Regions from separate parts of the Nocardia sp. NPDC004718 genome, predicted to be linked through region 2. Evidence: predicted binding sites of a transcription regulator. Region 2 holds the regulator's gene; the other holds the start of a gene.
The links. Region 2 encodes HspR, which represses chaperone genes until heat shock. Its sites were predicted from a motif close to ANNTGAGTNNNNNNNACTCANNT; they were not measured.
Positions count from the first base shown of each region.

Region 1: lon (endopeptidase La) is a predicted target of HspR. The motif match lies at 8,453-8,475, and genes of this name have one in related genera.

Region 1 is NZ_JBSGCA010000003.1:1,417-17,387, forward strand. It holds gene ACWEH3_RS03450 (ABC transporter ATP-binding protein) at 1-1,083, shown strand, start outside; gene ACWEH3_RS03455 (alpha/beta fold hydrolase) at 1,096-2,574, opposite strand; gene ACWEH3_RS03460 (oxidoreductase) at 2,887-3,882, opposite strand; gene ACWEH3_RS03465 (DNA polymerase IV) at 3,920-4,990, opposite strand; gene ACWEH3_RS03470 (TetR/AcrR family transcriptional regulator) at 5,144-5,728, shown strand; partial or broken gene ACWEH3_RS03475 (PaaI family thioesterase) at 5,725-5,985, shown strand; gene lon (endopeptidase La) at 6,048-8,375, opposite strand; gene ACWEH3_RS03485 (hypothetical protein) at 8,645-10,000, shown strand; gene ACWEH3_RS03490 (TIGR03084 family metal-binding protein) at 10,114-10,905, shown strand; gene ACWEH3_RS03495 (hypothetical protein) at 11,251-11,901, shown strand; gene lhgO (L-2-hydroxyglutarate oxidase) at 11,924-13,108, shown strand; gene ACWEH3_RS03505 (SRPBCC family protein) at 13,247-13,717, shown strand; gene ACWEH3_RS03510 (ribonuclease H family protein) at 13,728-14,300, shown strand; gene ACWEH3_RS03515 (hypothetical protein) at 14,378-15,133, opposite strand; gene ACWEH3_RS03520 (MlaD family protein) at 15,266-15,971, opposite strand, start outside.
Region 2 is NZ_JBSGCA010000001.1:334,967-350,937, reverse strand. It holds gene ACWEH3_RS01850 (dynamin family protein) at 1-137, shown strand, start outside; gene ACWEH3_RS01845 (dynamin family protein) at 134-1,687, shown strand; gene ACWEH3_RS01840 (endonuclease) at 1,794-2,438, shown strand; gene ACWEH3_RS01835 (zinc-binding dehydrogenase) at 2,449-3,612, opposite strand; gene ACWEH3_RS01830 (hypothetical protein) at 3,752-4,048, opposite strand; gene ACWEH3_RS01825 (MFS transporter) at 4,054-5,757, opposite strand; gene ACWEH3_RS01820 (MarR family winged helix-turn-helix transcriptional regulator) at 5,868-6,338, shown strand; gene dnaK (molecular chaperone DnaK) at 6,648-8,495, shown strand; gene grpE (nucleotide exchange factor GrpE) at 8,492-9,142, shown strand; gene dnaJ (molecular chaperone DnaJ) at 9,167-10,327, shown strand; gene ACWEH3_RS01800 (heat shock protein transcriptional repressor HspR) at 10,327-10,746, shown strand; gene ACWEH3_RS01795 (FAD-binding oxidoreductase) at 11,277-12,446, shown strand; gene ACWEH3_RS01790 (FAD-binding oxidoreductase) at 12,542-13,303, opposite strand; gene ACWEH3_RS01785 (FAD-binding oxidoreductase) at 13,332-14,489, opposite strand; gene ACWEH3_RS01780 (hypothetical protein) at 14,798-15,013, opposite strand; partial or broken gene ACWEH3_RS01775 (LLM class flavin-dependent oxidoreductase) at 15,059-15,591, opposite strand; gene ACWEH3_RS01770 (NADP-dependent oxidoreductase) at 15,739-15,971, opposite strand, start outside.

The DNA of each region.
Region 1 (15,971 bases), on a different contig from region 2:
ACGGTCTTCGTCACCTCGCTCACGCTCGTGTCCGCGCTGGCGATCGCCTTGGTGTACGGGCTCGGCGGCTGGTACGCGCTGCGCGGGCAATTGGACGCGGGCGCGGTCGTATCGCTGTCGCTGCTGCTGACCAGGCTCTACACGCCGCTCACCGCGCTGGCCAGCGCCCGGATGGAGATCATGGCCGCGCTGGTCAGCTTCGAGCGCGTCTTCGAAGTGCTCGACCTGAAGCCGCTGATCGAAGACGCGCCGGATGCGAAAACGGTGCCTGCGGGCCCGGTCGCGGTGGAGCTGGACGCGGTGCGCTTCGGCTACCCGTCGGCCGACAAGGTGTCGCTGGCCTCGCTGGAGGACGTGGCGAATCTGGACACTCGCGGCGGAGTGGAGGTGCTGCACGACGTGTCGCTGCGCGCCGAGCCCGGTCAGCTGATCGCGTTGGTCGGCTCGTCGGGCGCGGGCAAGTCGACCATCGCGCAGCTGGTCTCCCGCCTCTACGATGTCGACGCGGGCGCGGTGCGGTTGAACGGCATGGACGTGCGCGAGCTGACCACCGGATCGATCCGCGACACGGTCGGGCTCGTCACCCAGGACGGGCACCTGTTCCACGACACCATTCGCGCCAATCTGCTGCTCGCGCGGCCGGAGGCCACCGAGGACGACCTCTGGGACGCGCTGCGGCGCGCCCGGCTGCGCGACTTGGTCGCGTCGCTGCCGGACGGGCTGGAGACCGTGGTCGGCGAGCGCGGCTACCGGCTCTCCGGCGGAGAGCGTCAGCGCCTGACCATCGCGCGCCTGCTGCTCAAGCAGCCGCGCGTGGTGATCCTGGACGAGGCGACCGCTTCGCTGGACTCGACCTCGGAAGCCGCCGTGCAGGAGGCGCTGTCCGAGGCGCTGGAGGGCAGGACCGCGCTGGTGATCGCACACCGGCTGTCCACCATCCGCGCCGCCGACCAGATCCTGGTTCTGGAAGACGGCCGGATCGTGGAACGCGGCACGCACCCTGAGCTGCTGAACGCCGATGGCCGCTACGCGGAGCTGTACCGGACGCAGTTCGCCGAGGAACCCGTCACCGCCGCGGCGTGATCCGTCGCCCGGCTAGCTCGCCGTCTGATCCGCGGTACAGGTCGTGTCGGCGTCCGGCAGGGTTCCCGCGCCGAAGTAGGTGTTGATCGCGTTGTTCACGCAACTGCTCAGCTCGGGCCGGAACGTCATGTGGATACGGACGTCTTGCAACGTGACCATCCGCGACTGCGACAGAAACTGGTGCAGCCGGACGCCGTGCGCATAGGGAGTGCGCGGATCTCCCGTCGCCTGCACGATGAGGGCGGGCACCGCGTTCCGGACCACGGTCGCGGGTTCGACCGGTCGAGGCCAGAAGGCGCACGGCTGGATGTTGCCCGCCAGCGCGCCGAACACCGGTTGCGTGGCCCGGTTCTCCTCGATGTTGCGCCAGTACCAGAGGGGATCGACGGGCGCGCTGACATCGCCGCAGGCGACCTCCGCCAAGACGGAATTCTCGTTGTCGCGCAGCGCCGCCACGATGGCGCGCAACCGCGGCGTCCGGGAGGTCGTGGGCGGACCGCCCGCGGCGTCGGCGAGTTCGCGCACCGTCGCGGCCAGCGGTTCGTTCAGCCGGAAATTCCACAGCAAAGCGTGCAGGATGAACGGCAACCAATGGTCGTCGATCGCGAATCCATCGATGACGATCGGCTGGCGGTGGGCGATGCGGACCAACTCCTCGACCTGCGCGCGCACTTGCTGCGGCGTCGCGCCGAGCCGGAACTCCTCGTCCCGGGCGGCGGCCCATACCGCCCAATCGTCCAGAGCGATCTCGTCGGCGGGTCCCCAATCCTGTACCAAGCCCGTCCAATACCGATCCGGGTCGATCGCGCTGTCGAGCACGACCCGATCGCTGCGCTCGGGGAACATCTGGGTGAACACCGCCCCGAGATACGTGCCGTAGGACAAGCCGTAGAAATTGATCTTCTCCTCGCCCAGGGCCGCCCGGACGACGTCCATGTCCCGCGCCGTATTGCGAGTGGTGAACTGCCGCACCAACTCCGGATCACGAACGACGCAGCTCGCGGCCATGCCGACGGATTGAACGGTGTCGTGCACGAAACCCAGCGGATCAAGGCCCGCCGACCGGACCATCTCGCCGACCGGCCACCCGCACCGCGGACTCGAGGTCGATTCGCCGACTCCGCGTGGGTCCATCCCGATCAGGTCGTAACTCGCCAGCACGTCGGGCGACAGCACGTCACCGAGCAGATCCACACTGTCCAGGCCCGGGCCGCCGGGACCGCCCGGATTCGACACCAGGATGCCCCGCCGCCGCGCCGGATCGCTCGCCTTGACCCGGGATATCGCCAAGGTGATCGTGCGACCGTCGGGACGCCCGTAGTCGAGCGGCACGAGGACATTCGCGCACTCGCCACCGGCTTTGTCCAAATTCTCGACGCCGCACGGCTTCCACTCGAGCGTCTGGTGGTAGAAGCGGTCCGCGCCGCTCGGGTGCGAGTCGGCCACCGGCTCGGCCCGGCCGTACGCGGGCGCGGCCAGCAGTGCGGACACCGCCACAATCGACATCGAACGCCAGAACGGATTCGCGGACAACGAAATTCGCCTCTCGACCGGAGCGAGCACGTGGGTGGATGCGGAAGAACCGTATCGGATCGGTGCTCGTGACGGTGGCAACGGCTTCCCCCGCGCGGCGAGCTCCGATCGAGGCCGTCCGCGGAAGGGGAGCACGCTCGGGCGAACCGACGAAGCCCGGCTCGAACGAATCGAGCCGGGCTTCGCGGATCGGTCTCATGCCCTGCGGTCTCGGTAGGTCCGGAACGTATCCGGCGTGGAGGTCGTCCGAGCGCTACCGAGGACTTGCGGTCAGAATTCGCCCATGACGCCGAGAACGGTGCGCCCCCGGTGGCTGCCGTTGCGGATGGAGTGCAGCACCCTCTCCACATCGGTGATCGGAGCGTAGTTCTCCAGGGTCGAAAGATGCTGCGGTCGTAGTTCTTTGCCGAGCTGGGCCCACACCTCCCTGCGGCGCTCGATCGGAAGGTTGACCGAATCGATGCCTTCCAGGGTGACGCCGCGCAGAATGAACGGCATCACCGTGGTGGGCAGTTCCGCTCCGCCGGTGAGCCCGCTGGCCGCGACCACGCCGCCGTAGCCGGTGGCGCTCAGCACGTAGGCCAGCGACGCGCCGCCGACGCTGTCCACGGCCGCGGCCCACCGCGCTTTGGTCAATGGCCGCAGCTTGGTGTTCGGGTCCTCCGGCAGCCTGCCGATCACCTCGTTCGCACCGATCTCGCTGAGCAGGTCGTCCGCGTCGGTCTTGCCGGTGGAAGCGATGACTTCGAAGCCGAGGCCGGAGAGAATGTCGATGCTCACGCTGCCGACCCCGCCGGTCGCGCCGGTGACCAGCACCGGGCCCGCGTCCGGCGTGAGGCCGCGATCGAGCAAGGCCTGCACGCTCAGCGCCGCGGTGAACCCGGCGGTGCCGAGCGCGGCCGCGTCGCGCAGGCTCAGGCCCTCCAGCTCGACCACCCATTCGGCGGGCACCCTGGCGTATTCGGCGAAGCCGCCGTTGTGCGCGACACCGATGTCGTATCCGTGCGCGATCACCTGGTCACCCGGGGCGAAATCGTCGTCGGCGGACTCGACCACCTCGCCGATTATGTCGATCCCAGGGACGATCGGGTAGTTGCGCACCACACCGCCGCCCTTGGTGATCGCCAGCCCGTCCTTGTAGTTCGCGCTCGAGTAGTGCACTCTGATCATCACGTCACCCGGCCCGAGGAAATCCTCGCCGGCCTGCTGCCGGGTCAGGACGATCCCGCTATCCGATTCGTGTGCCACCATCGCCCAGAACTCCATGCGGACGAGCATACGAGCGTCCGGACGGGTCCGGGAGTTACCGCGGCAGGAGTTCCAGCCGCACGCCGAGCAAACGAACCGGGCGGTCGAGGTCGAACCGTTCGATGATGCGCAACGCCGTCTCGGCGATTCGCGCGACGTCGATGGTCGGTTCGGGCAGTTTTTCCTGTTTGCTGCGTGTGTAGAAGGTGCTCGTGCGCACCGTCACCGAAACGCGGGTGCCGATCCGGCCCGCCGCGGCCATCTCCTCGGCGACCTCGGTGGCCAGCCGCGTGACTTGGGCGCGGATCTCTCCGGGATCGGTCAGATCGTGCGGGAAGGTCTCCGATTTGCTGCGGCCGATCGGGATTCGCGGTTCGGTGGTGACGTCCGTATCGCCCTTGCCGTGGCCGAGCACCCAGAGATACGGACCGGTGTTCGGCCCGAATTCGGCGGCGAGTCGATGCCGGTCCGCCGTCATCAGCTCGCCTACGGTCCCGATACCGAGCTCGGCGAGCCGGGCGGCGATGCGGTTGCCGATGCCCCAGAGCGCGTTGGTCGGGCGATGGGCCATCACCTCGGTCCAGTTCGCGGCGGTGAGCCGGAAGACGCCCGCGGCGGCGCCCGCATCGGCGGCGGGCTCGGCCGAGGACTTGCCCGCCGACTTGGCGAAGCCGGTCGCGAGCTTGGCGGTGAGCTTGTTGTCCCCGATGCCGATCGAGCAGGTCAGCTCGAGTCCGGCGATCGCGTCGCGTACCTGTTGCGCGAGAGCTTCCGGGTCGTCGGTGTCGGCGGCGAGGAACGCCTCGTCCCAGCCCCACACCTCGACCTGCCCCGGAAACGTCCGCAGCAGGGCCATGACCTCGTCGGAGGCGTCCTCGTAGGCAGCCATGTCCAAAGGAAGGAACACGCCGTCGGGGCACTTGCGCTGGGCGCTGCGCAGCGGCATTCCGGCCCGCACACCGAACGCCCGCGCCGGATAGGACGCGCAGGTCACCACCTTGCGTGGTTCGGCGGGATCGCCGTGGCCGCCGACGATGACCGGCAGCCCCCGCAGTTCCGGATGACGACGGAACTCCACCGCCGCCTGGAACTGATCGAGATCGACATGCAACAGCCATCTGGCCACATGCCGTTCTTACCGCAGGGGTGCGACACCGAACCGGAATTCCGATGCGATCGCCCGTCGGCCGGCATCGCCGCGCCTGCGTCGTGCCGATTGCCGGTCTCCCATGCGACTCTGCCCGTTGCGCAGCACGAAGAACAGAACTAAATTCTGGATATGAAGATTCGAGATCGGTTGCTGTTGGCGGCCGAGCGTCAGTTCGCCGAGCACGGTGCGCTCGACGCGACGCTGACGCAGATTCGGGACGCGGCGGGCGCCAGTGTCGGCGCGCTCTACCACCACTTTCCCGACAAGGCCGACCTGTATCGGCAGGTGTGGGCCAACGCGCTGGCCGACTACCAACAGCATTTCTGGGCGGTGGTCGGCGACAGCGCCGACGCGCGGGATGGTGTCACCGCGGGTGTACGGGAGCATCTGCGGTGGGTGTGCGAGAACCAATACCGTGCGACCGTGCTCACTTCGGCGCGGCCGCCGGGGGTGCGCGAGAGCGAGAGCAATCGCCGCTTCCTGTCCGACGTGACGCGCTGGTGGCGCACCCACGCCGGATACGGGACGGTGCGCGATCTTCCGATCGATCTGCTCTACGCGCTGTGGCTGGGTCCGGCGCAGGAATACACGCGACAATGGCTGGGCGGCGACATGCGTATCGCTCCCATCGAAGTCGCGGGCGAGCTGGCCGACGCCGCCTGGCTGGCGCTCGCCGCCGACCGCGCCCGAGCGGCGCGGGAGCTCGCCGAGTGACCGCCGTCAGCACCCTCGACCTGGACGGCGCCAAGAAGATATTGGCCGCGCAGCCGTTTGCCGCCCTGGTCGGCACCGAGATCACCGCGTTCGGCGACGGCGCCGCGACCTTGGTCATCCCGCTGCGCCGGGAACTGACCCAGCAATTCGGCTACGTACACGGCGGCGTGCTCGCCTACGCCGCCGACAACGCCCTCACCTTCGCGGCCGGAACGGTTCTCGGCCCTAATGTGCTGACCGGGGGAGTCACCGTCACCTAGTCGGCGGTACGCGAAAAGCCGGGCACGGAGTGCTCCGTGCCCGGCTCGTTCGACGCAGGTCAGGCGGTCGCGGCGAAAGCCGGGCCCAATGCGGGCTCGGTGACCGGCTCGATCGCGTAGGCCAGGATGTCGGCCACGTCGGCGACCGGCCGGACGTCCAGCGCGGCCAGCACCTCCGCCGGGACGTCGTCCAGATCCGGCTCGTTGCGCGCCGGGATGAACACCGTCTTCAAGCCGGCCCGCTGGGCGGCGAGCAGCTTCTGCTTCACGCCGCCGATCGGCAGCACCCGGCCGTTCAGCGTGACCTCACCGGTCATGCCGACGTCCGATCGCACCTGACGACCCAGCGCCAGCGACACCAGGGCGGTGACCATCGTGACGCCCGCGGACGGCCCGTCCTTCGGCACCGCACCCGCCGGGAAGTGGATGTGGATGTTGCGATCCAGCACCGACGGCTCGATCCCGATCTCCTCCAGGTGCGAGCGCACGTAGGTCAGCGCGATCTGTGCCGACTCCTTCATGACGTCGCCGAGCTGGCCGGTGAGGGTCAGCGAGCGCTCGCCCTCGGCGGCGTTCGCCTCGATGTAGAGGACGTCGCCGCCCGCGCCGGTCACGGCGAGGCCGGTGGCCACACCTGGGACAGCCGTGCGTTCCACCGAGTCGGGGGTGAAGCGCGGACGACCCAAGTAGTCCTTCAGGTCGTCCAGACCGATCGTCAGGGCTCCGGCGTCACGCTCGACGTCGTAACCCAATTCCGGGTCGTAACCCGATCCGGTTTCGCGCTCCGACAGCCGCGTGGCCGCTTTGCGCAGCGCCTTGGCGATCAGCCGCTCCATCTGTCTGACCCCGGCCTCCCTGGTGTAGTCGGCGGCGATCTCGCGCAGCGCTTCCTCGCTGATCGACACCTCCTCGGCGGTCAGCGCGTTGCGCTCCAGCTGCCGCGGCACCAGGAAGTCGCGCGCGATGGCCACCTTGTCGTCCTCGGTGTAGCCGTCGACGGTGATCAGTTCCATCCGGTCCAGCAGCGGGCCGGGGATGGTCTCCATGACGTTCGCGGTCGCGATGAACAGCACGTCGGACAGGTCGAGGTCCAGATCCAGGTAGTGATCGCGGAACGTGTGGTTCTGCGCCGGGTCCAGCACCTCGAGCAGCGCGGCCGCCGGGTCGCCGCGGAAGTCCGAGCCGACCTTGTCGATCTCGTCCAGCAGGACGACCGGGTTCATCGAACCGGCTTCCTTCATGGCCCGCACGATCCGGCCGGGCAGGGCGCCGACGTAGGTGCGGCGGTGACCGCGGATCTCGGCCTCGTCGCGCACGCCGCCGAGGGCCACGCGGACGAACTTGCGGCCGAGGGCTCGCGCCACGGATTCTCCCAGCGAGGTCTTGCCCACGCCGGGCGGGCCGACCAGCACCAGCACCGCGCCGGACCCGCGTCCGCCGACCACTTCCAGGCCACGGGCGGCCCGGCGAGCGCGGACCGCCAGGTACTCGACCATGCGGTCCTTGACCTCTTCCAAGCCGTGGTGGTCGGCGTCCAGCACCGCGCGGGCGGCCGAGACGTCGGCGCTGTCGGTGGTCTTCACCGTCCACGGCAGCTCGAGCACGGTGTCCAGCCAGGTACGGATCCAGCCGGATTCCGGGCTCTGATCGCTGGCACGCTCCAGCCTGCCGACTTCGCGCAGCGCCGCCTCACGCACGGTGTCGGGCAGGTCGGCCTGCTCGACGCGGGTGCGGTAGTCGTCGGCGCCGTCGGGCTCGTCCTCGCCGAGTTCCTTGCGGATCGCGTTGAGCTGCTGGCGCAGCAGGAATTCGCGCTGGCTCTTCTCCATGCCCTCGCGCACGTCTTCGCTGATCTTCTCGCTGATCTCCGCCTCGGCGATGTGCGCCTTGGTCCACTCGATCAGCGTGGCAAGCCGCTCGGCCGCGTCGGGGGTCTCGAGCAGTTCACGCTTCTGCTCGGAAGTCAGGTACGGGGCGTAACCCGCGGTGTCGGCGATGGCCGACGGGTCGGTCAGCTGATTGACCGCATCGATGATCTGCCAGGCCTCGCGGCGTTGCAGCACCGAGACGACCAGCTTCTTGTATTCGGCGGCCAGTTCCTTCGTGCGGCCGTCCGGAGCAGGCGTCTCGACCGGCTCGGCCTCGACCCACAGCGCGGCCCCCGGTCCGGTGACACCGTGCCCGATCTTGGCGCGCCGTTCGGCCTTGAGGACGGCCGCCGGGGCTCCGCCGCGCATCCGGCCGACCTGTTCGATGGTGGCGACCACGCCGTAGGTGGCGTAGCCCTCGTTCAGCCGCGGCGCGAGCAGCACGGCGTCGGTCTTGGCGGCGCGCGCGGCATCGATCGCGGCCTGCGCCGATTCGTCCAGTTCGATGGGCACGACCATGCCCGGCAGCACGATCGGATCGGTCAGGAACAGCACCGGCAGGTTCTGAGGTGTAGTCACGTCTTCGACCTTCCAAAAGTTGAGCGATGCCTACTCAACCCCGGGGTGTGCTGGTTTGTTCCGCTCCGACCGGTCCGTTCGCTGACGGCGAAGTTCCGACCGGTACGGCCCACGCTTCGCGTTGACACCCCGTCCAAGGCAATGAGAACGTTGGGGCCTTGATATCTCATACCGGCGGTACCGCCGGATCGGCTTAGGGAGTCCCATCGATGTCGTCGCTCGCCGCCGGCGTGTTCATCGACTGGGAGAGCTTGACCGGGCAGCCGAAATTCGTGGTCGACCTGATCACGTTCCCGATCTTCAGCGCGCTGGCGGGATGGCTGACGAACTGGACCGGCGTGCTGATGCTGTTCTGGCCGATCGTTTTTCGCGGAATCCGCATCCCGGGCCTGCACGTGCTCTATCCATACCTCCCCCGCCGGGTGCAAGTGCTGCCGACCTTCTCCGGCGACGGCCGCCGTCTCGGATTCCAGGGCTTCATCCCGGCGCGGGCGGAGAAGATGGCCAGCATCTGCGTGGACAAGGCCCTGATGCGGATCGGCAGCCCTAAAGATTTCATCCACGAACTCGATCTCGACGGCATCGCCGACTACATCGCGGTGCTGGCGCGGCAGCAGGTGCGCCCGCTGGTGGACGAGCTGATGTACCGGGAGAACCCGGACCTGTGGCGTACCGTGCCGCGCGCCGCCAAGCAGCTCATCTACCAGCGAGTGGACCGGGAACTGCCCGCACTGTCGCGCCGCGCGTTCGCGTCGCTGGGCGACAACGTCGACCAGTTGATCGGCATCAAGGGTTTCGTGATCTGCTACCTGCAGGACAACCCGGCCATTCTCGAGGACTTGACCACCACCATCGCGGCGCCCGAACTGCGCTTCATGGTGCGCATCGGCTTGCTCGGCGCGCCCTTCGGCGTGCTGCTGGCTCTGTACCTGCACGTGCACCAGCAGATTCCGGTGCTGGGCTTGGTCCCCGGCTGGGTGATCGTGCTGCTCGCCTCGGCGGCGATCGGCGTGATCGTGAACGTCATCGCGGTGAAGATGGTGTTCGAGCCGGGCGATCCGCAACCGAGGTACAAGTACCTGTGGAAGCAAGCACTGCTGGCCAAACGGCAGCCGCAAGCGGCGACCGATCTGGCGCACATCCTGGCCTACCAGGTGCTGACGCTGCCGAATCTGTCCAAGGAGCTGCTGGAAGGCCCGAACGGGGACAAGACCAGGCAGTTGCTGGAGCGCTTGATCGCCGACGAGATCCATCGTCAGCTCGGGCCGACCACCACACTCGTGCGGGCGGCGCTGGGGCGTCGCCAGTTCGACAACCTCACGGTGGGCGCGGCGGGCGCCGCGGTCGGCTTGGCGCCGACCCTGGTCGAGGACGAAGAATTCACCCGGGAGCAGGCCAAGACCATCGACGAGTTCGCCGCGCGTAAGCTGCGGCGGCTCACGCCGGGGGAGTTCATGGAGATGTTCTACGCCTCCGTCGAGCAGGACGCCTGGCTGCTGTATCTGCACGGTGCGGCCCTCGGCCTCGTCGTTGGAGCCGCCCACTTGATCCTTTTCGGCTGGTAGCAGGGCCACCGCCCACAATATAAAACAAGCGTGCTTGCCTTTTTTTGGGCTCGCTGCGATGCTGGACGACGGTGGCACACGAGGCGGTGGGCCCGGAACCGGCAGGGGCACAGATGGCTGATCTAGAAGCGTTGCTCGGCGACTTCGCCGACGAATGCGCGGACCTGGAACGACTCGTCGCCCCGCTGGCGCCCGAGGAATGGGCGCGCGCCACACCCGCGCCAGGGTGGACCATCGCACACCAGATCGGACATCTGGCCTGGACCGATGAGATCGCGACGATCGCCACCGCGGACGCCGCCCGCTTCCAGCAGTTGCTGACCGAAGCCGGACCGCGCGCGCTCACGTTCGTCGACGAGGCCGCCGAGAAGGCCGCGACCGAACCGCCCGCCGAGTTGCTCGACCGCTGGCGGCGTGGGCGCGCGTCGATCACCGCCGCACTGCGCGCCGTGCCCGCGGGCGCCAAACTGCCGTGGTTCGGCCCGCCCATGAGCGCCGCGTCGATGATCACCGCCCGCATTATGGAGACCTGGGCGCACGGGCAGGACGTAGCCGATGCCCTCGGCGTGCACCGGTCGCCCACGGCGCGGTTGCGCACCGTGGCCCATATCGGCGTGCGCACCAGGAATTTCGCCTACACCGTGCACGGAAAGACTCCGCCCGCAGCGGAATTCCGGGTCGCACTCACCGCGCCGGATCGCACCATCTGGTCGTGGGGGCCCGAGGACGCCGAACAGCGGGTGACCGGACCCGCGCTCGACTTCTGTCTGCTGGTGACGCAGCGCCGCCATCCGAACGATCTGGAAATCTCGGCGCACGGCGACGACGCCGCGGAATGGCTCACTATCGCACAGGCTTTCGCGGGACCGACGGGCGAAGGAAGGACAGCGGGCCAGTTCGCCTGACCCGCCCACACCCGGCCCGATCCATGCGGAATCGGGAGCGGGCGAGCGCCACACTTGGGTGCGCCGTGTTCATGTCGACGGCCGGACGCCGTTGGCCGGGTGTCTCGAGATGGCAGTCGAGAATGGCGCTCGCCAGCTACCCGAATATTTACCCGCCCGTGCGTTCACGGAAACATCGACGCCATGCACGCCAGGGCGCACCGGCTCGCCCCATGCCGCGCCCGTTGTGATTCTGCTCTCTCCGATGCGGTATGCCCCTTCGCCGCACAGGTAATCTCGTCGGGCGTACAGCTTTCCATGGTGCTGATCGCCTGTGGGGAGCAGCGTCGCTGGGAAAGGAGCATCGTGACAGCACACCGGCCTGCCCAGGTCGCACGGCATGCCGCCGTCGTGCTCGCCGGTGCGGCCAGCCTCAGCCTGACCGTCGCGGCCGGCGCTTACATCGTCCACCAGATCGCCGATACGCAGCGCCCCGATACTCCGATCGCCGCGCCGGTCACCCCAGCCGTCCCGGACGAGCCCGGTCGCGGACGAGGCACGGTCTTCTATCCCCTGCTGACCGGCAACAGCTTCGTCTTGCCCGCAGCGGTTTCCGCTCCGTGTGCCGGCGAGCCGGAAACTGCCGAGCCGCAGGCCGATTCACCTGCCACACCGCCGGGGCGCACGCCTCTGGGCGGGAAAGTTCGATTCGGTGACGCCTACGTCGGCGCGCAAGTCGCGGAGAGCGCGGCCGACACGGTTTCGGTCACCGTGGACACGAATGCCTTGACGGCGCTCACGGGTCTGTTCCGCTCCGACCCCGCGCCGCAGCAACCGGGCGCCGTGACCACCATGCGCACCGACCTCGATACCCAGCGCGGCGAAGTGCGAGTGGCGTTCTCCGACCCGAGTCTGGGCGAGCACGACCTGCACCTGGATCGGCGCCCCGCTCCCGCGCCGAAGGGAACCGGCGAACGCGCGTCCACACACGGCGCAGCGGATTCCACCGTGGTGTGACACACCGTTTACCCTGCTCGGCATGAGCGCCTACGATTTCTGCGTCATCGGCGGCGGCATCGTCGGCGTGGCGACCGCGCACCGGATCCTGGCGCGCCACCCCGGTGCGAGCCTGGTGCTGCTGGAGAAGGCAGAGCGTCTGGCGGTCCATCAGACCGGGCACAACAGCGGCGTCATCCACTCCGGCATCTACTATCCGCCGGACAGCCTGAAGGCCGAGCTGTGCCGGCGGGGTGCGCGATGGACCAAAGATTTCGCTGCGGCACAGGACATTCCGTACCGGGTCTGCGGCAAATTGCTGGTCGCCACCGACGATGCCGAGTACGGACGCATGCTCGCACTGCACGAACGTTCCGTCGTCAACGGCGTGGCCGTCGAGCTCATCGACGCCGCGGAGCTCACGCGGCGGGAACCGCGCGTCACCGGTGTCGGGGCCCTCTTCGTCCCGGACACCGGCATCATCGACTTCACCCGGGTGACCGAAGCGCTGGCCGAGGAAGTCCGCTGCGCCGGTGGCGAATTCGTGCTGGGTGCCGAGATCGCCACGCTCACCGAGACTTCGGACGCGGTGACCGCCGCCGGCCCGGCCGGTTCGTGGACAGCTCGCCGCTTGGTGGTCTGTGCGGGGCTGCAAGCCGACCGGATGGCACGGGCCGCCGGGCTGCGCACCGACTTTCGCATCGTTCCTTTCCGCGGTGAGTACTACCAGCTGCCGCAGGAGCGCAACGGCCTGGTCAGCACGTTGATCTATCCGATCCCCGATCCGGAATTGCCCTTCCTAGGAGTGCATCTGAGCCCGACCATCGACGGAGCGCTCACGGTGGGTCCGAACGCGGTGCTCGGTCTCGCGAGGGAGGGCTACCGCAAAGGCAGTCTGAACCTGCGGGACGCGCGAGAAGTGCTCGGGTTCCCGGGTTTCCACCGCGTCGCCAAGGCGAACGTGCGCACCGGCCTGCGAGAGCTGCGCAACTCGCTGTTCAAGCGGGGATACCTGGCACAGTGCCGCCGCTACTGCCCGGAGCTGACGCTCGCCGATCTGCTTCCCCGGGAAGCGGGAATTCGCGCGCAAGCGGTATTGCGAGAAGGAACCTTGGTGCACGACTTCATGATCGAGCGCACCGAGCGCTCGGTTCATCTGCTCAACGCCCCTTCACCTGCGGCGACCTCGGCCATGCCGATCGCGGAACACATCGTCGACCAACTCTGAGCGCGCGACGGAGGAGCCCTTTCCCAAGCAACTACTCGGTCGCAATCTTGCGATTCGTCGCATCGAATCGCGCCGAGCCCTCGAATAAAGAGGAGAGCTGTAGTACTTTTAACGCCAGTCGTGGAACAGGGAGGGCCTATGGGCCACATCAAGTACGCGAGTGACGTCGGAGCGCCCGTCGAGGTCGCTTTCAACTACACGGACAACCATCTATTCGTACCGGATTGGATGTTCGGGATCGCGGACTTCGTACCGACCGGCGACCAGGACCGCGGACTCGGCGCGGTCTTCGCCACCACCAGCCGCCTCGCGCTCTGGCAGCCGACCGCCACCTGCGAGATCACCGAATACCGCCGCAACGCGGTGATCGGGTACGCACTGCGCGGACATTTCTCCGGCACACTGCGGCTGCGCTTCGACCCGCTCGGTTACGGGCGCTCGGTACTGACCTCCGAGGCGGAGTACAGTCCACCTCGCGGAGTGCTCGGGCGCCTGAGCGCCGGCCTGCTGGACGCCGCGGTGAGAACGGCGTTGCGCCGCACGGAGTCGCGGTTACGGAGGGAGATAGAGGAATTCCACGGTACCGATCTTGTCGGTCGGATTGCGTAGGGTGCCAGCCATGATCATCGTGAGCACCGACGGATCCTGCCTCCGCAATCCCGGCGGCGCCATCGGCTGGGCTTGGGTCAATCATCAGGGCTCCTCGGCGAGTGGGGGAGCCGCTTCCGGAACCAACCAGGTCGCGGAGTTGCGCGCGGTGCTGGAGGCGATCGTCGCCCACCCCGGGTCCGAACCCCTGCTCATCGAGAGCGATTCGCTCTACGCCATCAAATGCGCCTCGGAGTGGGTGTCGGGGTGGCGGCTCAACGGCTGGCGCACGTCGACCGGTGGGGCGGTGAAGAACGTCGAACTCGTCCGACAGATCGATCGGGCCATCGCGAGCAGGCCGGGACCGGTCCGGTTCCGTTGGGTCCGTGGACACGTCGGCAACTATTTCAACGAGCAGGCGGACGCACTGGCCGGAGAAGCGGCTCGGCAGGCCGCGGTCACCGCGGCTGTCGCCGAGGCGAACACCGTGGAAATGCTCGCGGTGACTGTGGAGGAAACGCCGACGGCGCCGGAAGCGCCGAAAGACGAGGCCGCGGGGAAGGCGGCCGCGCCGTCGGCGCCACAGGCTCTGACGCTGTTCTGATGCGTCGGCCGAAGCGCCGCGAGCTGCCCGAATGACCTCCGGCGGTGGTGGCTCGGCCCACCGCCGGAGGCGCTCGGCTAGTTGCCCGGCTGCGGTACGGGCTGACCAGACGGTGCGGGCTGCCCCGGGGCGCCCGGCGCGGGAGCACCGCCCGGCGCGGGGGCGCCCGGCAGGCCGGTGCCCGCGCCCTTCAACATCGGCGAATCGAGCTTCTCGACCAGCCACTTGTCGCCCGACTTGTGCAGCTGGGCGATCACCACGACGAACTGCCGCTCGGGGTTGGCCTGGGTGAAGTTGGTCCGGTACTGCGTGAGGGTCACCAGCACCTTGGCCGAGGTCTGGTCACCGGACTGGTAGCCGCACTGCACGTCATCGACCCAGGACTTGACCTTCGCCTGCACCATGGCGTCCTTCAACGCCTTGGTCGCGTCGTCGAACTCCTTGAGGAACTCGCCCGACGAGCCCGCCTTCACCGTGGTGAAGTAGTCATCGAGGTTCTTCGAGTAGTCGTAGACCGAGACGTCCTTGCCGAATGCGCACGCGGCGTTGGTCGAGTCGCGGATCGCGTCGAGCTTGTCGCCGCGGTCCTTGCCCTGCAAGAAGAACACGACCACCGCGGTGATCGCGGCGACCGCGAGCACACCGGCCACGAACGCGGCCACCAGCGGAAGCGAGGTGGATTTCCCGGCCTTGTCTGCCTTCTCCGCCTTGGACAGGTCGGGCTTCGCCGCGCCGGCGGCATCCTGCGACTTCTCGGTCACCGCGTCGGTGTCCTGGTCGGAGGCGGGCGTGGTCTCGGCGTCCTTGCCGGTCTCGGCGTCGTCGGTAGACATCGATAAAACCTGCACTTTCCCGGCGCGCGTCGGTGCGCACCGATTGGCTTCAGCGGCCCGCGACAGCGAACCTTACGGGTTCCACCGGCGAGTATGCCCGCCCGGCGGGATGACCGCCGGGCCGGGTACGACTCACCGCACCGGAGGCAGCGTCCGCTCGTTGGGATCCACACCCGGCGGCATGTGCGCGCCGTTGTCGGGCACGTCGGGCCGCGGCGCGTTGGCGGCGCCGCGGATCTGCTGACCCGGCGGCGGGTTCTCACAGTAGTTCCACTTCGGGATCGTGCCGTCCTGCACGACCTCGTTGCGGATCTTGGGAGTGTTGTAGGTGCAGAACGGCCGCGGCCAGATGTCGATCATCGCGTGGAACTCGCCGTCGTGCGCCGGAATGCCGAGCGCTTCGCCACCGAGCGCGAGCGAGGGGAACAGCGCGCGCAGCGCGGGCAGTCGCAGCTGCGCCGCCTTCGTGATCGCCTGGAAGTTGGTCGCCAGGCTGGTGATCGGATCGGCCGTCTTGTCCACCACCGCGCCCAGGCTGGTGAGCTGACCCGGCGCGGTCTCCAGCACCCGTTGCAGTTCCGCGTTCGCCTTGTTGAACTGCTCGAACAGCACGCCGGAGTTGCTGGTCAGCGTGGCCAGATCGGGCTGCGCCATGGACGTGGTGTTCGCGATCGTGCGCAGGTTGGTGATCAGATTCGTGGTCTGCGGCAGCAGCGAATCCAGGCCCGCCATCGCCAAGCTGATGCCGTTGACCAGCCCGCGCAGCTGATCCGGGCCTCCGCTGAGCGCGATGTCCAGCTCGTTCAGGATGACCTGGAAGTGATCAGGGTCGATCTGC
Region 2 (15,971 bases):
CCATGGTCGCCACCCGCCGCGCCGAACGCGGGGCGCAACTGGAACAGCAGCTGCGCGTGGTCGCCGAACTGCGCCGATACGCCGATGCCATGCAGAACGCACTACCGATGGGACCCGCCGGTACGGTAACCCCGTGAGACGTGATGGTGGCCCGGTGCCGGGAATCGTCGCCGAGGCGCATCGGCTGGTCGGGGCGGCGCAAGCGGCGCTCGCGGGCGAGCCGCGGCCTCGTGCCCTGCTGGCCGACTGCGCCCGCCGATTGGATCAGCCGCTGCGGGTGGCGCTCGCCGGTTCGATCAAGGCGGGCAAGTCCACGCTGCTGAATTCGCTTGTCGGACAGGACATCGCCCCGACCGACGCGACCGAGTGCACCAGGGTCGTCACCTGGTATCGGTACGGCTCCACACCAAGCGTGACGGCGTACGCCCCCGACGGGGCCCGCGCGCATGTCGTGGTTCGCCGTGGCAGCGGGACGCACGGGCTGACCTTCGACCTGGAGCGGCTCAACTGGAACGCCCCGGCTCCGCGCGAGGTCGATCATCTCGAAGTCGAGTGGCCCGCCGCGACGCTCGCGCACACCACCATCATCGACACCCCCGGCACGTCGTCGCTGTCGCGCGAGGTGTCGCGGCGCACCGCGCGTCTGTTGACGCCCGGCGCGGACGACGAGCGGTCCGAGCAGAGCGTCGCCATCCCGGGCGCCGACGCGGTGGTCTACCTGCTGCGCCGGCTGGACGCGACGGACGTGCAGTTTCTCGAACGCGTGGGCGCCGGAACCGCCGTGGCCAACGGTGGACCGGGGGCGCCCGGCCCGCTCGGCATCGTCGGCGTGGTCTCGCGGGCTGATGAGATCGGGGCGGGCCGGATCGATGCGCTGCACTCGGCGCGCGACGTCGCCACGCGTTTCGCCGGGGAATTGGAACGCACGGGTCTGTGCCAGGCGGTGATCCCGGTCGCCGGCCTGCTCGCGTTCGCCGCGGCGACGCTGCGTCAGCAGGAGTTCGCGGCTTTCGAGGCGCTGGCGCGGGTCCCGGTCGACGAACTGAGCGCCGCGTTGCTCTCGGCGGACCGTTTCGCGCGCGCCGACGTGCCGCTGCCGGTGCCGCCGGAACTGCGCGCGCAGCTGGCCGAGCGGTTCGGGTTGTTCGGCATCCGGATGGCGGTCACGCTGATCCGGCTCGGCGTGCGCGATTCGGCCACGCTGGCCGCCGAATTGACCAGCCGCAGCGGCGTGGACGAACTGCGCTCGGTGCTCGACGTGCAGTTCGGTCAGCGCGCCGATCAGCTCAAAGCGCATTCCGCGCTGACCGCGCTGGCCAGGGTGCTGACCGCCTATCGAGGCACCCCGGCCGATCGCCTGCTGCCCAGGGTGCGCACCCTGCTGGCGGATGTGCACGGTTTCGCCGAGCTGCGCCTGCTCGGCCGTCTGCGCACCGACGAACTGGCGCTGCCTGCGGACGATCTCGCCGAACTGCACCGCCTCATCGGCGGCTCCGGGATCGCGCCCCATCTGCGCCTGGGCCTCCCGTTCGACGCACCGCTCCCCGCGCAGCGGGCCCAAGCGATGGCCGCGGTCCGGAAATGGCGCGCGCGGGCACGTCACCCGCTCGCCGACCAGTTCACCGCCACGGCCTGCCTGACCGCCGCTCGCAGCGCGGAGGGCACCCTGAGCGTGCTGCCGGAATGATCGCCCCCGCAGCGCGGTGACCTGCGAGGACGTCGTACCCACGCCCTGAAGGGCGGTGTAGTCGACGTGGGCCCGGGTATGCGCCTGGTAGCGAGAGGAGGTAGCGATGAGCCAAGAGGACGTCGTACACGAACTGCTCGTCCGTGCGGGCACGGGATATGCCGAGGAAGCGGGTATCACGCTCGACGACAAACCGGCCGCACTGTTCCAGCTGCTCATGCTTTCCCAGCTGCTCAGTGCCCGCATCTCCGCCGAGATCGCGATCGGGGCCACCCGGGAGCTGCTCGGCAGCGGCTATCGGACGCCGCACCGGGTGGCGGACGCCGACTGGCAGGACCTGGTCGACGCGTTGGGGCGGGGAAACTATCGCCGCTACGACGAGAGCACCGCGACGAGGCTGGGCCACAACGCCACGCGGGTGCTCGACCGGTACCACGGTGATCTGCGCGAGCTGGCGAAAAAGGCGGACAATGACCCGCGGCGCGCGGCCGAACTGCTCCAGGAGTTCGACGGCATCGGCCCCACCGGCGCCGACATCTTCCTGCGCGAGGTCCAGGACACCTGGCCCTGGGTCCAACCTCATTTCGACGAGCGAGCCCTGCGCGGCGCCAAGCGCGTGCGGTTGCCGGAGGATCCCGACCGGCTGGCCCGCCTTGCGCCGAACCACCACACCGCGGATCTCGCCGCGGCCTTGGTGCGGGTGACGCTGGACGAGAAGATCGCCGACGAGGTTCTCGCCGCCGCGCCCTGACCGAGTGCGCTCAGAGCAGCGCGGTGCCCGCACCGCGCGGGTCGATCAGGATCTTCGCGTGCCGCTCCGGGTTGCCGAGGGCGGTGAAGGCGTCCGCGACGCCGTCCAGTCCGACGGTCCCGGTGATCAAGGGGCTCGGGTCGACCCTTCCCTCGGCGAGCATGTGCAAGGTGTCGCGGAACTCGCCGGGGTCGTAGCCGAGGACGAACCGCAGTTCGATCTCCTTGTTGATCGCCATGGCGGGATGGAAGCGGTCGGTCTCCATACAGACCCCGACCACCACCACACGTGAGAGGGGCGGCGCGGCCGTGAGGATCTGGTCGATGATTCCCGGTACGCCGACACATTCGAAGATGACCGGACCGGCCGGTCCCGCGTTCAAGGTGTGAGCCAGCCGGAAGACATACCACCACGGCAGGTTCGGTATCCGCCGCAGGCGATCCATGGCGTCGAATCCGAGTCCGAGGATGTCGGTGACGCCGTTGATCCGTCCCTTCTTCGGGGCGGCCGTCCAAGGCGATGCGGTCGCCGGATCGACCACGACGTCGGCGCCGCACGCCGTCGCCAGTTCCCGTCGGCGCGGCGAGAAGTCGCTGGCCACCACGGTGCGCACGCCCGCGGCTTTCAGCATGCTGATCACCGCGAGCCCGATCGGCCCGCAGCCGATGACGAACGCCGTCTGTCCCTTGCCCACCCGGCCCCGGCGCACGGCGTGCCAGGCCACGGCCATGGGCTCGGTCAACGCGGCGTGTTCGGCGGACAAGCCGTTGGGCACCGGCATGGTCATCGATTCCTGGACCACCACCTGTTCGGCGTAGCCGCCGGGTGCCGCGGTCGACAGTCCCACCAGGTGGGGTTGCCTGCCGTGCCGGACGATCGGCAGGGACACCACCGGCGTTCCCGTCTTCCACCTCTTCCGGCAGTCCGGCCCGTAATCGACCACCGTGCCGCTGAATTCGTGGCCGAGCACCACGCTCTGATCCGAACGCATGAAGTGCTCGTAGCCCGTGGCCACGGCCAGGTCGGCCAGTTCGTCGGCGTGGGTGCGGGCATGCAGATCCGAGCCGCAGATTCCGCAGCGTGACACGTCGATCAGCAGTTGACCCGCACCGGGCCGGGGCGTGGGCAGTTCCGTGACCTCGAATTCGGCGGCGGTGACGACGGCGGCCCTCATGGCGACTCCTCGGATCGACGGCGCACGGTGGGCGCCTCGGCCGGGGCGCCCCGCCGCCACCCTACTGCGGCAGGGCGCCCCCTGTGGCTGCCTCGGCCGTAGGCTAAACGGGCCGAGGCGCTTTCGGTTGCGGCTTTCGTCAAGCGCCGCGCAGCCGCGGGTACACCTCCTGCTCGAGGTAGTCGGCGACGTCGCGGCCATGGCGCCGGGCTTCGTGCACGGCGACACCGTGCCGTCCGGCAACCTCCTTCAGCGCGGGCCGCGATCTCTTCTCCACCCCGCCGCCGATCAGCAGATGGGCGAACTCTCCGGTGTCGAGTGCCGCGAGCGCCTCGTCGTCGGCGGTGACACCGCGCGCGGAGAACCCGGCGGCGCGAACCCGCTGGACGGCGGCGTCCACGGTGTTCCTGCTGCGGCCGATGATCAGAAGGTCCATCTCGCTCACACACCTACCGGTTCCGGGTCCGTCACATCGATATCGATCTCGTGGTGTTCGAGCTTGGCACTGCGCGGCAGCGCGAGGAAGCCCAGGCAGACCAGCGCCAGGACGCCGATGCCGTACCAGAGGGTGCGCTCCAAAGTGTTCGCGAAGTTCACCGCGTTCGCCCGTATGCCCGCCGTCGTGAGCACCTGACCGACGCCGCTGGAGCCCGGCTCCGCGCTGGTCCGGCAGCTGTCCGGCACCACGGTCGGATCGACCTGCGCGGATCGATCCAGCACGCAGGCGCGGAAGTTCGCGAGGATCTCCTCCCGCGCCTGCTCGGGCACGCCTACCGCGGCGAGTTCGGCGCGAACCTCGGGCGCGACCGTGTCGACCCCGCGTGCCGAATCGTGGTCGAGCTGGGTGAAGAACACCACGCCCACGAGCGCGACGCCCAGAGCCGTGCCGAGTTGCTGCCCGGTATTGAGCAGACCGGACGCCGAGCCCGCTTCCCGCGCGGGCACCTGGCCGAGCAGCAAGTCGATGGTCGGCGCGACCACCATGCCGAATCCGGCACCGGTGACGATCAGCGGGAAGACCATCTGCCACGAGGCGATCTCCGCGCCGTAGTGCGTGGCCAGCCAGCCGTAGAGGCCGAAGCCCGCGGCGTTGACCAGGCCGCCGACGATCAGCACCCGCCTGCCGAACCGCGGCGCGAGCACGCTCACCGAGACTCCGGCGCCGATCCCCGCGCCGACTGCGAAGAACACGGCGGTCAGCCCGGCTCGCATCGGCGTCCAGCCCAGTCCTGCCTGCATGAACAGCGTCCACACCAGGAAGAACCCGCCGAGTCCGATCCAGAACAGCAGCCAGCTGACCAGCCCGATCGCGAACGGCCGCGACCGGAACAGCGTCAAGTCGACCAGGGGTGAGCCGACCGTCCGCGCCCGGTACCGCTCATAGGCGACGAACACCGCGAAGGTCGCGGCGGAGGCGGCCATCATGACGAATGTCCAAGCGGGCCAGTCGAGTCTGCGCCCCTCGGCCAGCGGGTAGACGAGCAGGAGCACCGCGCCGATGGCCAGGATCATGCCGACCACGTCCAGGCGCGGCGCGGCGGGCGAGCGGGACTCCTTCATGACCGCCGCGGCCGCGCCGAACGCGAGAATGCCCACCGGGACGTTGACCAGGAAGATCGGCCGCCACACCAGGTCGAACAGGTCCCACTGCACCAGCAGGCCGCCGAGCGAGAGACCGACCGCGGAGGCGGACCCGCCGACGCCGCTGTAGAGCGCGATGGCCCGCCCGCGCTCGTGCTCGGCGAAGGTGACGCGGATGATCGCCAGGATCTGCGGCACCATGAGCCCGGCCATCGCGCCCTGCACGAAGCGTGCGGCGATCAGCATGGCCGGATCGGTGCTCAGGCCGCAGGCCGCCGAGGCGAGCGTGAAGCCGGCCATGCCGATCAGGAAGATCCGTTTGCGGCCGAAGATGTCGCCGAGCCTGCCGCCGGTGATCAGCACGGCGGCGAAGGCGAGCACGTAGGCCGCGACGATCCATTCGATCTGTGAGTACGCGGCGTGCAGATCGGCCTGGATGCTCGGCACGGCGACATTGACGATCGTGACGTCGAGCAAGTCCATGAATCCCGCGGCGAGTACGACCGCGAACGCGATCCAGCGGCGGGAATCGGTAGGGGGGCGAGTAGTGCGGTCGGGTTCCATGAGGGCCTCTTTCGGATGGAAGGGAAGTACCGACTTCCAAACTATGCACCTCAAGTGATTATCAATCAATATGGCAATCATAAAAGGTGCGTTAATGCTACGATCGGGGCGTGACCGAAGCCGATCCGACGCCGCTTTCCGACCATGTCGCCTTTCTCCTCGGCCAGCTCGGGTTCCACACCGCGTACCGCTTCAGCGACGGGTTGGCCCCACTCGGTATCGGTCCCAGGCATTTCGGCACGCTGCGCGTGCTGCGCGAGCACGATGGCCAGTCGCAGCAGCAGCTGTGCGAGACCCTGGGCATCCACCGCAACGTGATGGTCGGGTTGGTCGACGAGCTGGAGAAGCGCGGCCTGGTCGAGCGCCGCAAGCATCCGGCCGACCGCCGGGCGCACGCCGTCTACCTGCTGCCCGCCGCGCATGATCTGCTGGCCCGGGCTCAACGTGTCGTCGACGGACTCGAGTCCGACCTGCTGCGCGAATTCGACGCGGCCGACCGCACCACCTTGTTGCGGCTGTTGCAGCGGCTCGCGGCGACGAACGGGCTGGAACCGGGCATTCATCCCGGACTCTCCCGCTGAACTCCTGCCCTTCGGGGCTTCCCTCGCCGCGCCGGAAGTGTGTGGCAGGCACGCATGTGCGTCGCCGTCCGGGAATTAAACGCGCGAGTCGCCCGTTGAGCCTTTCGACAATATTGAGTGTCTACGACTCAAGTTTCGGTTGACTCCGAGACTTCTGCGAGGCAGGATTGAGCCGACCACGCTCAGTGTTGCTGGGGCCGTGCTCCGTGAGGTGCTAGGGGCGAGGTCTCGCGGCGTCCCGTAGCGGGCGCCAAGGGCGGTTTCGCTCGGCACCTACACACATCGGTACGTCAATTAGGAGGAACCACTATGGCTCGTGCGGTCGGAATCGACCTCGGGACCACGAACTCGGTCGTCGCCGTTCTCGAAGGCGGTGAACCGGTTGTCGTCGCCAACTCGGAAGGATCGCGCACCACCCCGTCGATCGTCGCGTTCGCGAAGAACGGCGAGGTACTGGTCGGCCAGCCGGCGAAGAACCAGGCCGTCACCAACGTCGACCGCACCATTCGCTCGGTCAAGCGGCACATCGGCACCGACTGGTCGGTGGACATCGACGACAAGAAGTACACGCCGCAGGAGATCAGCGCGCGCGTGCTGATGAAGCTCAAGCGCGACGCGGAGTCCTACCTCGGTGAGGAGATCACCGACGCGGTCATCACCGTGCCCGCCTACTTCGAGGACGCCCAGCGGCAGGCCACGAAGGAAGCAGGCCAGATCGCGGGCCTGAACGTCCTGCGCATCGTCAACGAGCCCACCGCCGCGGCGCTCGCCTACGGCTTGGACAAGGGCGACAAGGAACAGACCATCCTGGTCTTCGACCTCGGTGGCGGCACCTTCGACGTCTCGCTGCTGGAAATCGGCGAGGGCGTCGTCGAGGTCCGCGCCACCTCCGGCGACAACCACCTCGGTGGTGACGACTGGGACGAGCGGGTCGTGCAGTGGCTGGTCGACAAGTTCAAGGCCAGCTCGGGCATCGACCTGACCAAGGACAAGATGGCCATGCAGCGGCTGCGTGAGGCCGCCGAGAAGGCCAAGATCGAGCTGAGCTCCTCGCAGAGCACCTCGATCAACCTGCCCTACATCACCGTCGACGCGGAGAAGAACCCGCTGTTCCTCGACGAGCAGCTGACTCGCGCCGAGTTCCAGAAGATCACCTCGGACCTGCTCGACCGCACCCGCGCGCCGTTCCAGTCCGTGATCAAGGACGCGGGCATCAAGGTGTCCGACATCGACCACGTGGTGCTCGTCGGCGGTTCCACCCGTATGCCCGCCGTCACCGACCTGGTGCGCGAGCTGACCGGTGGCAAGGAGCCCAACAAGGGCGTGAACCCGGACGAGGTCGTCGCCGTCGGCGCCGCCCTGCAGGCCGGTGTGCTCAAGGGTGAGGTCAAGGACGTCCTGCTGCTCGACGTGACCCCGCTGTCGCTGGGCATCGAGACCAAGGGCGGCGTGATGACCAAGCTCATCGAGCGCAACACCACCATCCCGACCAAGCGCTCGGAGACCTTCACCACGGCCGACGACAACCAGCCGTCGGTGCAGATCCAGGTGTTCCAGGGTGAGCGCGAGATCGCCTCGCACAACAAGCTGCTCGGCTCCTTCGAGCTGACCGGCATCCCGCCCGCCCCGCGCGGCGTGCCGCAGATCGAGGTCACCTTCGACATCGACGCCAACGGCATCGTGCACGTCACCGCGAAGGACAAGGGCACCGGCAAGGAGAACACGATCAAGATCCAGGACGGCTCCGGCCTGTCCAAGGAGGAGATCGATCGGATGGTCAAGGACGCCGAGGCGCACGCGGCCGAGGACAAGGCGCGTCGCGAGGAGGCGGAGACCCGTAACCAGGCCGAGTCGCTGGTCCACCAGACCGAGAAGTTCATCAAGGAGAACGAGGACAAGGTCCCCGCGGACGTCAAGACCAAGGTCGAGGCGGCCATCGCCGAGGCGAACGAGGCTCTGAAGGGCACCGACATCGCCGCGGTCAAGGCGGCCGTCGAGAAGCTGGCGACCGAGTCGCAGGCGCTCGGCCAGGCCATCTACGAGGCCTCCGCCGCGGACGCCGCCGCACAGGGCGACGGCGCGACCAGCGCCGCGTCGGATGACCAGGTCGTGGACGCCGAGGTCGTGGACGAGCCGGTCGACACGGAGAAGAAGTGACCGAGGGCAACTCCGAGAAGGAGCCGATCACCTTCGTCGACAACCGGAAGATCGATCCGGAGACCGGTGAAGTCAGGCAGCAGGCCGCGGACAACGGCGCCGCGGCCCCGCAGGTGAGCGAGGGCGTGGACATCGACAACGACGACGTCCTCGCCGACACCATCAGCGGCGAGCTCGCCGAGCGCACCGCCGACCTGCAGCGGCTGACCGCCGAGTACGCCAACTACCGGCGCCGGGTCGAGCGCGACCGCAAGGCCGTCATCGACAACGCCAAGGCGTCGGTGGTCACCGAGTTGCTCGGCGTGCTCGACGATCTCGACCGCGCGCGGGCGCACGGTGACCTGGAATCGGGTCCGCTGCGGTCGGTGGCCGACAAGCTGTCGGCCGCGCTGCTCAAGCAGGGGCTCGAGGAGTTCGGTTCGGAGGGCGAGCCTTTCGACCCGACCCTGCACGAGGCCGTGCAGCACGAGGGCTCCGGCCACGACCCGGTGATCGGCATTGTGATGCGCAAAGGCTATCGCTTCGGCGATAGGGTGCTTCGGCACGCGCTCGTCGGGGTAACCGACGGCGTAGCCGATCTGACGGAAAACGCTGTTCAACCTACTGAAGAGGCATCGGATGTTGATGCCGGCGCGAACGATCAATAAGGACGCGAGAGGAGGAGATGCTCGGTGAGCCAACGGGAGTGGATCGAAAAGGACTTCTACAAGGAGCTGGGTATTTCCTCCGGCGCCTCGCAGGACGAGATCAAGAAGGCCTATCGCAAGCTCGCCAGGGACTTGCATCCGGACGCCAACCACGGTGACACCAAAGCCGAGGAGCGGTTCAAGGCCGTCAGCGAGGCGCACGCCGTGCTGTCGGATCCGGCCAAGCGCAAGGAGTACGACGACACCCGCAAGCTCTTCGCGGGTGGCGGCTACGGTCGCGGTGGCTTCGGCGGCGGCACCGGTGGCGGCTTCTCGCAGGAGTTCAACCTCGGGGACATCTTCGGCGGCGCCGCCGGTGCCGCCGACGGTGGCCTCGGCGACCTGCTCGGCGGTCTGTTCAACCGGGGCGGCACGCGGTCGGCGAGCCGCCCCAGGCGCGGGGCCGACGTGGAGACCGAGACGACGCTCGGTTTCCGGGAAGCGGCCCAGGGCGTCACGGTCCCGCTGCGGATGACCAGCCCCTCGCCGTGCACGACGTGTCACGGCAGCGGCGCCAAACCGGGCACGAGTCCGCGAGTCTGCCCGATCTGCAACGGGACCGGCATCGTCAGCCGCAACCAGGGCGCGTTCGGCTTCAGCGAGCCGTGCGACGAGTGCCGGGGCAGCGGGTCGATCATCGACGACCCGTGCCTCGACTGCCAGGGCAGCGGCATCCAGAACCGCACGCGCACCATCACGGTGCGGATTCCTCCCGGAGTCGGTGACGGTCAACGGATCCGGCTGGCCGGTCAGGGCGAGGCGGGACTGCGCGGGGCGCCCTCGGGCGACCTGTATGTCACCGTCCACGTCAGCCAGGACAAGGTCTTCGGCCGCAACGGCGACGACCTGACCCTGGTACTGCCGGTCAGTTACAGCGAATTGGTCCTCGGTACAACGGTTTCGGTACCCACTCTGGACGGCCGGGTCGGCGTCAAGGTGCCTCCGGGTACCGCCGACGGCCGTACCTTGCGGGTGCGCGGCCGTGGCGTGCCCAAGCGCGGCGGCGGCGCGGGCGACCTACTGGTGACGGTGAAGGTCGCGATTCCGCAGAAGCTGGACAACGACGCCGTCGAGGCGCTGAAGCGCTACCAGGAGGCGGAACGGGCCGGCGGCTTCGACCCACGTGCGGGATGGGCAGGTGCGTGATGTCCTCCGAACCGAAGAACGCGTCCGGCGGGTCGCGGGCCGAGTTCTTCATGATCTCGGTCGCGGCCCAGCTGGCCGGCATGCACGCGCAGACGCTGCGCACGTATGACCGTCTGGGACTGGTCACGCCGCAACGTACTTCGGGCGGTGGTCGGCGCTACTCGGCCCGGGACGTGGAGCTGCTGCGCGAGGTGCAGCGGCTGTCCCAGGACGAGGGCGTCAACCTGGCGGGCATCAAGCGCATCATCGAACTGACCAATCAGGTGGAGGAACTGCGCCAGCAGGTCGCGGAACTGTCGGCCGAGCTGGAGCGGACGCGGGCGGCGTACCGCCCGGATCTCGCTCCGCAGCAGCGCAGTACCGCGCTGGTCGTCTGGCAGCCGCGGCACCGTCGTGAGGACGGTCAGCGCAGACGATAACCGGCACCACGACGGCCCCGGCCTCGGTCGCACATCGCGATCCGGCGCCGGGGCCGTCGTCGTGCACGGGCATTGTCACAAAGATTTGCTGAAGATAAACCAGAACATGTTCAACGGAAGCGGTGCGGCACCATATATTTCGTTGCCGCATCAACTGGACATTTTCACCATAGATCAGTTTACGTAACTGGTTCGGCCTACCCGATTCGATCCACCTCGAGTGGAGGTCATGTTGCCCCGAAGTCGCTAGAACAGACCAATCGGGACGTAATTCCGCAAGAGAGCCTTACCAATTCGGTGTGCACACGACTGATTTTCTGCTGAATCCCCGGTCTTACAGTCGGTTTCTCTGGCGTGTCGCCCTGGGGATCCTCGTTTAGACGAAATTGAGTGCGGTATGTTCCTTCGAAAGATTCCGTTGCTGGCAAACCTCGCCTACACTCCTTGCCATCGGCTGCTGTCGAGTGGCCCGCAGCACCTCACTCGCCGGCATGGTTCGTGAACGAGTGCGAAATGGGGTTGTGAGACCAATGGATTCACGCACTGTCGCTTTGATCAGAACTACGTTCAAGGCGGTTGCTGCGGAGGATGGGGGGCCGGAGAAACTGGCGAGATCGTTCTACGCGATCTTGTTCACCGACTACCCGCACGTCCGCGATTTCTTTCCGGCCGCGATGGACTCCCAGCGCGACCGCCTGGTCAAGGCGATCTCCTATGCGCTGGACCGGTTGGAGGAGCCCGACAAGCTGCTGCCCTTCCTGGCCCAGCTCGGCAGGGATCACCGCAAGTACGGCGTGCAGCCCGCGCACTACGCCGCCGTCGCCACCGCGCTGAAGAACGCCGTGAAGGTGTTCGCCGGCACCGAGATGTGGACCGACGAGGTGGACCGCGCCTGGGACGAGGGCCTGCAGATCATCTCCGACACCATGATCGGCGCGGCGGAGAAGGAGACCACGCCGTCGGTGTGGACCGGCACGGTGATCGAGCGCCGCGAGGTGCTGCGCAACCTGGTCGTCGTCCGGCTGCAACTGGATCAGCCGATGCGCTACGCCGCGGGCCAGTACTTGAGCGTGCAGGTTCCGTCGCGGCCGCGCATGTGGCGCTATCTCTCGCCTGCCGTGCCGGCGAATGCCAACGGTGAGATCGAGTTCCACGTCCGCAGCGTGCTCGGCGGCTGGGTCAGCTCGGCCATCGTCGGCCAGACCGTCGTCGGCGACCAATGGCTGCTCGGCTCGCCACTCGGCGGCCTGGGCGTTCCGCGCAACGCCAAACGCAAGATGCTGATGGTCGGCTGCGGCACCGGGATCGCGCCGCTGCGCGCGCAGCTGATGTCGATGGCGATGCGGCGGTCCAATCCGAAGGTGCATCTGTTCGTCGGCGGCCACCACCCCTGCGACCTCTACGACCTGGAGACCCTGGGCAAGCTGGCGATGGCCAACCGCTGGCTCACGGTCACGCCGGTGAGCGAGCACGACGAAAACCCCTGGTGGTACGCGGAACCGGAGGAGCCGCGCACCACCTGGCCCGGCCTGGAACCCCGCGTCACCGGCCAGATCGGCAAGGTCGTCGCCAGTTTCGGCGCATGGTCCGACCGCGACGTGCAGATCGTCGGTTCACCCTCGATGGTGCAGACCACCAAGTTCCGCCTCATGGCAGCCGGAACCCTGGCGAAGAACATCCGCCACGACCCGTTGTATTAGTCCGGCCCCTGCGGCGCCGGGTGTTCGCGGCCCGGCTCCAAGGGTGTGCCATTGACCTGGCCGAGTAGTTCACTCGGCTCAGGTTCACGGTTCGGTCAGAGCCCCTCGAATTGGATTCGCTCCGGCGGAGTTCCGGTTTCGAGGAGGCGGTCGACCGTGGTTTGGACCATGGCCGGGGAGCCGCACACGAGTACTTGGTGTTCGAGGAAAGCGCCGTGGGAGCCGAGGACTTCGGCGAGGGTGCCGTAGAGCAGGTCGTCGGGTGCGAAGCCGATGTCGACGCGGGACCGCTCGTACCAGTCGTCGACCCAGCTCGGATCCTCCGGGTTCTCCACCACCGGAATCACCGTGAGCCATGGCAATTCGGCGGCCAGCAGGTAGAGCATGTCCGAGGCGTACAGGTCGCGGGGGGAACGCCCCCCTACGAAGAGGTAGGTGGGCGGCGGCGACGGCTTGCGCGCCAGCTCGAGGATCTGAGCGCGCATGGGCGCCAATCCCGTACCGCCCGCGATCATCACCACCTCGTCGCCGTCGGGGTCGACCCAGAACCCGCCTGCAGGAGCGCCGATCCGCCACTCGTCGCCCGGCTGGGTGTCGGCGACGATCGCGGCGCTGCACCAGCCGCCAGGCACCGTGCGCACGTGGAACTCCAGTTTGCCGTCCAGGGACGGCGGCAGCGCGGGGGACAGCCTGCGGCGCACGCCGGGATGCTGCGGCACCCGCACTTCGACCGACTGTCCGGCGGCGAACGGCACGAACTCCCCGATCAGGCGGATCACCGCGAGATCGTGTCGCAGGCGATGATGGCCGACCACGGTCGAAGTCCACTCCGGCGCCTGATGACCATTGCCGAGCATGCTCGGATCCCCCAACGGGGCCTCCTTCTTACACAGGGTCGCAGCTGATGTTCTGCTCCGGCGTGCCGACCGCGATGAGCGCGCGCCGGGTGTCCGCGATCATCCGGGCCGAGCCGGCGATCTGGATCTGCCGGTCTTCCCACGCGCCGAAGCTCGCGACCACGGCGCCAAGGTTACCGATCAGGCGCCGGTGCATGCCGTACGGTGCGTCCTGCGGCGGATGCGGGTACCACCACGGGTTGGTCTTCTGCTCACACACCGGAACGATGGTCAGCCACGGGTTGCTCTGCGAGAGCTGCCACATGTTCTCCACGTCGTACAGGTCGCAGGGATAGCGGCCGCCGATGAAGAAGTGCACTCGCGGGTTGATGCCGCGCTGACCCATTTCGATCAGCTGGGCGCGCAGCGGGGCGATGCCGGTGCCCGCGCCGATCATGAGCACGTCGCGGCCGCTGTCCCGGTCGACGTGCAGTCCGCCGAGCGGGCCCGCGATCCGCCATCGGTCGCCCACCCTGGTCTCGTTGACGATCGCGGGGCTCACCCAGCCGCCGCGGATCTTGCGCACGTGGAACTCGATCTCGCCGTACGGGTTGGACGGGATGGCAGGGGAGAAATAACGCCACATCTTCGGCCGCTGCGGAATGGTGACCGGCACGTACTGCCCGGCCTGGTAGGGCACCGGCCCATCGGACTGCAGCCGCACGATGGCCAGGTCCTCCAGCACGCGGCGATGGCCGACCACGGTGGCCTCCCACACCGGCTGCGACTTGTCGGAGTTGGCGCCGATGGCCATGGACGCGGAGATCAGGATGGTGATGTCGCGCCAGCCCTCCTCCAGGCTCCGATTCCATGCCGCGCCGTTGTAGACGCGGAACGCCGCCAGCAGCGCACGGCCCGCTATGTCGTAGTGCGCGGCCTCCACGCCGTACTTGCGATGGTCGCGAGCGAGTTGCTCCAGGAACTTCTGCGCGCGATCCCAGTCCTCCAGGTGATCGAGGACGTACTGGATGGCCGTGGCGATCCGTTTGGCCTGCATTTCCATGGCGGGTGGGAACAATTCGCGCAACCGTGGGTTCTCGGCGAACAAATGTCCGTAGAACGCACTGACCAACCGCTCGGGTCCATTCGGCGACTCGATCACCGAACGAAAATTGGCGCGGACCAGCGCAGCCGAACGCGCATCCACGACGTGGAGCTTCCTTTCCCTCAGTTCTGCCCGGGGACATACCCGTTACCGGCGGTCTCCCGCCGACAAGTATCCCCGAAAATGCCGTGGTCGTGTGGGTATAAAGCGAACCTTCGCCTTCGCTGCGGCCATGCCCGGGCTGGAGACGGACTACGTCCGGCCGCGCCCGTGAGTGCCGTGCGACCCGGGCAAACGGTAATCGGTGGGCAAACGGCGGATGCCGCTGACCCGTCGGGTACCGCCGCCGTGGGCGGGCCGGGCCGGATTTCCGCGTCGATGCGGGACCGGAGGATGCCGTTTCCGGCCGGTCAGGTTCCGGCGCCGGTGCGCACCGCAGGCACGACCTGCTCGGTATAACGACGGATCTGCTCGACCGGTTCCCCCTCGGTCGGCCAGAAGACGAAACCGTCGATCCGCTGGTCACGGTGCAGGGCGAGCAGGTCGTCGACCCAGCGCTGGGGCGGGCCCTCCAGGAAGCCGCGATCGGACCCGTCCGCGGTGATGGTCCCCGATACGTTCAGCACCCGCCGCACCGTCAGCGGGTCCCGGCCCGCCGCCGCGGCGGCGGCATCGATCCGCTCGCCCGCTTCGGCGAGGAACTCCGGCGGCGCCCACGCGGCGGACGGCACCCAGCCGTCGGCGGCGCGTCCGGTGAGCTCGAGCATGCGCGGCCCGCGCGCACCGAGCCAGATGCCGGGCTCGTGTCGCGGGCGGGGCCGGGATGCGCGCCCGCCAGGGAGTAGAAGGCGCCGGGCACCCGGACCGATCGCTCGTCGCTCCACAAGGCGCGGATCACCGCGATCGCCTCGGCCAGGGCGCGTACCGCCTCGCCGCCGGTTCGGCGCGGTCCGCCCATCCCGGCGACGGCGTCCCAGAACGCGCCCGCGCCGAGACCGAGCTGGATCCGGCCGTCGCGCATGATGTCGAGCGAGGCCACCGACTTCGCGAGCAGCGCGGGGTGGCGCAGCGGCAGGTTCGCCACGTCGGGGAAGAAGGTGATCCGCTCGGTGCGCGCGACGAGAGCGGTGATCAGCGTCCAGGTGTCCAGGAAACGGCGCTGGTAGGGATGGTCCTGAATCCCGATCAGGTCGAGCCCGGACACGTCGGCGTACACGCTCAGCTCGGCGAGCCTGCGGAAGTCGTCGGCCTCGGGGATCAGGAACAGACCGAATTGGGGTGGTCGAGTCCTCGTCACACACCTCCTGGTGGTCTTGCGGGACGCCGACCCGGCGTGGCGGGTCGCTATCGCTCAGATGGCGAGCACGGTCTTGCCGCGTGCGCCGGGCGCTCCGATGACCGCGGGTCCCTCCGCGAGCGGGACGGTAGCGTCGATCGGCACGACCACGTCACCGGCGGCGACGCGCTGGATCAGCCGGGCCAGCTCCGGCGCTTTCCCCTTGGATTCGATGTTGCCCCCTTTCAGCGACCGTGCGCGCAACGCGTCCTCGTCGGCGGCGAAGGTGGTGGAGTAGACCGTGCCGC